Regions from separate parts of the Shewanella sp. SG44-6 genome, predicted to be linked through region 1. Evidence: riboswitches for the same ligand, from Rfam matches in the RefSeq annotation. Region 1 holds a riboswitch; the other holds the start of a gene.
What was found. Region 1 has a riboswitch for lysine ahead of lysC (lysine-sensitive aspartokinase 3). Riboswitches for the same ligand answer to the same signal wherever they lie in the genome.
Positions count from the first base shown of each region.

Region 1 (3,434 bases):
TTTATCAAATGTAGAACAAATTTAGTACGACTGTAAACTTTACATCAATAAATCACCACACTCTCAACAATATTTGCTGAGCTTTTGAGGTGTATGTAGCCAACTTCGCTAAAAGTGATTTATTAATGAGTAGAGGGTATTGTACTCGTTTTAGGTATTTGTTAACAAATTAAATGTTAAAAAATTAATATACCAATGAAGTACATAAAAGATTAATGTTGATAACATTATAATAGTTAATGATTTTTAAATATTATTCTTGTGATCTAGATCTCAAACCTTTTAGATATTTAAGCTATCTGATAGACTATTTTTGGCTTAATTGACGAAAATTTACTATGAAAAATGTTATAGATTCATTGTGGGATGACTATCAAACAACTCATTTTTTGTTCACTCAGCGCCTTTCTGATGATTTCCCATTTGCAATTGTTACTGCTCATAACCCCCTCGGCACTAGGCTCTCTCCTAGTCAAAATCGCTTACTTGATCGCCAGCTTCAATCTAAAATCCAACAATATAATCGTCCCTATCGCGCGCTAGTCGGTGCGGCACCTGATTTGTCGCATATGGAAAAGAGTTGGGCTATTTTTATTGATAAAGAACAGGCTGTTGAGCTTGGTCGCGAGTTTAATCAATATGCTATTTATTATGTTAATAGAGGTTTAATATCCTTGATTGCATGTCTTGATACCATTAAACCGGAAGTGGCTATGGGGGCGTTTAATCACCGACTGCGTTTGGTGTATGAACTGCCAGAGTGCGGTCATATCCGTGATGAGTGATAAGTTTATTCAAGCAATTAAACGGTTAAACAATACATTGCACTATAAAAAGATACAATACAGCGTTAATTGTCTCGATATATTGCGTTCATGATGTTTTTTTAGCTTGATATTGGCTTTTATTTCGTAATCTAGAACAATTATATAACCGCTATTGCTGTGCCTGAATTATCAAATATTCACGATTTTTAGCAGAACTGTGTTTTTTACTGTTTTTGCTGATTGACTTGATAGGGTATTTGTTGCTATTTTCAACTCCCTCCTTAGGGAGGAACAGAAGAGGAGCGTTAACTAGGTAGTAAGTGAGAGGATGCCAGTCCAATGACCACTTATGATGGAGATTAGCGCCGAGGTATCAGTTTGTTTGGCAAACATTGATATCGGTCGTTTAGGCTGAATCCTAACGATTGTCACCTATTTTTTTGGTGGAGAGCTTCTGGTGATGATTGCTGTTTCCCTTCTATAAGGGTGCGTTATCTTAGCACCAGGCTCTTCGAACGTAGTGTGTTCGGAGCGTATATCATGTTAGTAAATCACATCTTATTTTGTTGTCTTTCGCAAACTGCGGAGGCGTCTGTATGAACCTTGCCCCAGATAATGTTGCGCCTGAGAGTCATCGCTCAGAATTAGTGGTTGCCAAATTTGGTGGCACGTCAGTGGCTGACTATGCCTCTATGAGTCGTTGTGCCGATATCGTTTTGGCGAATCCTGCTACTCGTTTGGTGGTGGTGAGCGCCTCCAGTGGTGTGACTAACTTATTAGTTGAGCTAACCCAAGCGAATGTTAATGATGAACGTCGTTTGATATTGCTTAAGCAAATCGCCAAAATTCAATATGCGATCCTAGACGAATTAGGACGTCCTCAAGACGTGGCCGCCAGCATTGATAAAATTCTCAGCCGGATGTCGGTATTAAGTGAATCGCTAGAGCTGGATCGTAGCAAAGCGGTGATGGACGAATTACTGTCGACGGGCGAGCAATGTTCTTCGATTTTATTTTCAGCCGTTATCCGTGAAAAAGGCACCGCATCCGATCATTTTGATGTACGTCAAGTGTTACGTACCGACAGTCATTTTGGCCGTGCAGAACCACAAATTGAAGCTATAGCAACATTGTCAGGTGATTTTTTACAGCCGTTACTTGCACGTTATGTCATTGTCACTCAAGGTTTCATTGGCGCAGATGACAGTGGTAAAACTACGACATTAGGCCGTGGAGGCAGTGATTATTCAGCAGCTCTACTTGCTGAAGCCCTCTGTGCTACAGCGGTTGAAATTTGGACTGATGTTGCCGGAATTTATACCACTGACCCTCGACTTGCGCCTAATGCTCGCCCTATTGCAGAAATTAGTTTTAATGAAGCGGCTGAGATGGCCACCTTCGGCGCTAAAGTATTGCATCCTGCGACCATTTTACCGGCAGTTAGACAAAAAATTCAGGTGTTTGTAGGATCCAGTAAAGCACCTGAAATGGGGGGAACTTGGATCCGTCATCAAGTGGAAGATACCCCTGTTTTTAGAGCCGTTGCATTGCGCCGCGATCAAACTTTATTGAATCTTCATAGTTTACAAATGTTGCATGCTCAAGGCTTTTTAGCAGAAACGTTTGCAACCTTAGCAAGGCATAAAATATCGGTTGATTTAATCACCACTTCTGAAGTAAACGTATCGCTAACGCTGGATAAAACGGGTTCTGATTCAAGCGGGCAAGGATTATTAAGCGAATCGTTATTACAAGAGCTATCGCAGCATTGTCGTGTCAGAGTTGAAGAAAATTTAGCCTTAATCGCCATTATTGGTAATCGTATCGCCTCGACGGCGGGTATTTGTAGCCGGGTGTTTAAAGTGCTTGAAAACCATAATGTACGGATGATTTGTCAAGGTGCTAGCCCACATAATTTATGTGTGTTGGTGGCTGAATCTGAGGCGGCGCAAGTGGTTAATGCCTTACATCAAAATCTGTTTGAGTGTTGAGATGACTAAAGCAATCCAATCGTCTGTACAGGTCGGGGAGTTGGCGACAGGGCAAGCATTGACAGTGCCGCTATATTCATTCATTGGTAGTGAGAGTTCTGCGCCTAGTGTCTATATTCAGGCCAATGTTCATATTAGTTGATGGGCAATGCGGTAATTTATCAACTGATGACCTTGTTGGAAGGTTATCAGGTGTTAGGTAATATTACCTTTGCGCCATTAGCTAATCCGCTAGGAATTAATCAGAAGAGTGGCGAGTTTACCTTAGGACGATTTGACCCTATTACAGGTGTTAATTGGAATCGAGAGTATTTTGATCACCAAGTGGATGTTCAAGCTTGGTATCGCGAACACCAACATTTAACCGATAACGCTTTGTTTCAGGCTTATCGCTCGATGTTAGTGGAAGCATGCCAAAAGCGCTTAGCGCAACCTTTTGGGATCTCAACAGGTCATCGTCTGGCGGTAAATTTACAGACCATGGCGCACCAAGCCGACATAGTGCTTGATTTACATACCGGCCCTAAATCGTGTAAACATCTTTATTGTCCTGAGTATGATATCGATGCCGCGAGATATTTTTCAATACCCTATACCCTCGTTATCCCCAATAGTTTTGGTGGCGCGATGGATGAAGCTACATTTTGTCCATGGTGGCAATTAACTCAATATGCAG
Region 1 is NZ_JACJER010000025.1:38,739-42,172, forward strand. It holds gene H5185_RS06760 (DUF3293 domain-containing protein) at 339-785, shown strand; lysine riboswitch at 1,055-1,229, shown strand; gene lysC (lysine-sensitive aspartokinase 3) at 1,364-2,758, shown strand; partial or broken gene H5185_RS06770 (succinylglutamate desuccinylase/aspartoacylase family protein) at 2,760-3,434, shown strand, end outside.

Region 2 (3,434 bases), on a different contig from region 1:
GGCATTCATCGCCGAATAATAAAAGTACAGTTGCGCCAAAATATAGCGTCCTAATGGTTAGACAGTCAGTATCGTCCATATTACCTTTTTTAACTTCGCAACAACAAACAAAAATGCCGTATTCGTTATGAATACGGCATTTTTTCAAAGCTTAATCAATCGGCTTATTACTCATAAGTATCGGGATGTAGCATTACTTTTTTGCCCAAAAGTACAATACTAGGATACTGATAAGAAACAACGCACTACAACAAATCAATCCAGCCATTAACGAGCCCGTAAACCCAAGCACAATATAACCGACGAAACTAATCAATGCAGCGATAAGTGCATAAGGAAGCTGGGTCACCACATGATCGATATGATGGCAACTCGCCCCCGTTGATGACAAAATAGTGGTATCGGAAATAGGTGAGCAATGGTCACCAAATACGGCACCAGAAAGCACAGCTGCTAGCATAGGTAGCATCATGGTGCTATCACTTCCCATCGCCATATCGGCCGCTATAGGCAACATAATACCGAAGGTTCCCCAACTCGTTCCCGTTGAAAATGCGGTGATCCCAGCCAATAGAAATAACATGGCAGGCAATAGCGCAAACGGAATATTATCAGTTGCTAAACTGGCCATGAACTTACCGGTTTCAAGCTGACCAATGACACTTGATATCGTCCAAGCGAACAATAAAATATAAATAGCGGGTAACATTGAACGAGCACCAACAGAGATGCCTTTGAGCAACATAGACAGCTCTACTTTCTGTTGAAATGCCAACAACACTGTCGCAATCAAACCGACGATAGAACCAAAAAACAATGATGAACTCACATCAGTATTTTCAAATGCACCTAGTACACTAAACATCTGCTCTTTAGCCGCTAATGCTTCTGCCCCACTAGAGACCATAAAATAAAGGGTCGCAAATACTAATATCGCAATCGGTAAAAATAAACCAATCACTTTACCGGTATCAGCTTCAGGTAAATCAGTAACTGCTCCCGGTGGTTGGCCTTTTGATTCATCATACAACTCACCACGAAGTGCATTTAATTCATGCTGACGCATTGGTCCTATGTTTAAACTGAACGTCGCCACACACACTAGTAATAATAATGAGAACACGGCATAAAAGTTCATCGGGATCATCTGTATAAAGACACTTAAATGACCTGAGTCAGCAAAACCATGTGCAGTTAGAATGCCGCCAATAAGCGCAATAATATAGGCCCCCCAGCTTGATACCGGGGAAATAACGCAAATCGGTGCCGCGGTAGAATCTAAAATATAGGCAAGTTTTGCGCGTGAAATATGGTATCTGTCCGTGATAGGCCTTGAAATAGAACCTACGACTAAACTATTGAAGTAGTCATCAATAAAGACTACACAGCCTAAAAAAATGGTCATTAACTTAGCATCGCGCTTATTACGAATGCGCAGTTTGGCCCAATCAGCAAAAGCACGAGCAGAACCACTAACGGTGATCAATGCGGTTATCATGCCCAGCACAACCAAAAAACCTAAGATATATACGTTCCAACTATTCAGTGCAGCATCTTTCCAAACGAGCTGACTCGCTGTACTTAAAATATATTCGCTGCTGCCAACCAATGAAAAATCGGTCAGCAATAAGGCACCAAAAATAATACCTAACCCCAAAGACAGCAATACCTTACGGGTTAAAATAGCCAGTGTAATTGCCAAAAGTGGTGGCAAAACAGAAAGTGCCGAATCGGCATAACTTATTATCATAATTTAATTATTTCTTCGTTGGATACGAATAGAGAAAAACTAGAAATAAGACTCGCCATACACAGAAAGTATATGGGTTAACTTATCTAGTAGCACTCCACAGAAATATCCATTTAATATGAATATCATTATTTTTATCACGTAGATAAAAACACTATGACAGTACAGCCCCTTTCGAGAACTGGCCCAACAAATGAGGGCGATCACCTCACTTATTTCGGCATTGCATCCTTTTAGGTTGAATTATTGGCATCACCCAATTCAACCTGACTATTATGCAATGCACCTCTACTTTTGTATTTGTAATCATAAATAGCCCATTACAAACAGCGCGCACATACAATCATAAACCACACGCTCTATACCAGCAAAAAAGTCCTAAACTACAGCACAAATAACAATATTATTAACTATAGCCACAATTTAATAGCATTAGTTTAACGTTTCTAATGCAAATGCACACTATCGCACTGAATACAAAAACGGCAACTGGATAACCCGACTGACACCTTTGCTCATAAAAACATCCATATGATAAAAAATATCAATAAAAAAGGTTCCTACTTTACCAAGTAGAAACCTTTTAATCTGAACGATTGGCTAGTAGAACGACACGTTAAACAAGCTAATGACTCAATTTGGGTCAATAATAAGCCATTAAAGCAGATTATTTAATGCAGGAACGGCTTCAAATAAGTCCGCGACTAAACCGTAATCTGCCACCTGGAAAATAGGCGCTTCAGGATCTTTGTTAATAGCCACAATCACCTTAGAGTCTTTCATTCCGGCAAGATGTTGAATCGCACCAGAAATGCCCACAGCAATATACAGATCAGGGGCAACAATCTTACCTGTTTGTCCCACTTGTAAATCGTTAGGCACAAAGCCAGCATCCACAGCGGCACGAGATGCACCTACTGCTGCGCCAAGCTTATCGGCTAGCTGTTCTAAAATAGTAAAGTTTTCACCACTCCCCATGCCGCGGCCACCAGAGACAATAATGCCTGCATTACCTAGCTCTGGACGGGCTGATTCAGTTAACGACTGAGACACGAACTCAGTGCGAGCATCAATAGCTTGACTTAGGTTAACCACTTCAGCATTGCCCGTTGACGCGACAGCATCAAATGCACTTGAACGCACAGTCATGACTTTCTTCGCGTCTAAACTCTGCACTGTCGACAGCGCATTACCGGCATAAATAGGACGCACAAAAGTGTCACTACTGACCACTTCAATGACTTCTGAAATTTGAGAAACATCTAACAATGCTGCGACACGAGGCAATGTATCTTTACCAATACTGGTTGCTGCAGCCAAGATATGTTCATAATCAGCTGCAATCTCAACGACCAACTTAGAAACGTTTTCCGCTAATTGAGCACCATATTGAGTTGCATCAGCAACTAATACTTTACTCACACCGGCTAAGTGTTGTGCTGCCGTTACCGCAGCAGAACAATCAACGCCCGCTACCAGTATATGAATATCACCGCCAATGGCGGCAGCTGCGCTAACGACTTTGGCCGTGTCAGTTTTCAAACTCACATTATCGTGTTCTGCTAATACTAAAATGGTCATGTTAGATCACCTTCGCTTCATTTTTTAACTTATCGACTAACGCCTCAACAGAAGACACCATAATGCCAGCTTTACGCTCAACCGGAGGTGTTACGCTGATCAC
Region 2 is NZ_JACJER010000115.1:7,192-10,625, reverse strand. It holds gene H5185_RS17155 (thymidine kinase) at 1-39, opposite strand, end outside; gene H5185_RS17150 (Na+/H+ antiporter NhaC family protein) at 194-1,750, opposite strand; lysine riboswitch at 1,833-2,049, opposite strand; gene H5185_RS17145 (electron transfer flavoprotein subunit alpha/FixB family protein) at 2,408-3,331, opposite strand; gene H5185_RS17140 (electron transfer flavoprotein subunit beta/FixA family protein) at 3,333-3,434, opposite strand, start outside.
Region 2: linked by a shared signal. The riboswitch ahead of H5185_RS17150 (Na+/H+ antiporter NhaC family protein) and the one ahead of lysC (lysine-sensitive aspartokinase 3) in region 1 are both predicted to bind lysine.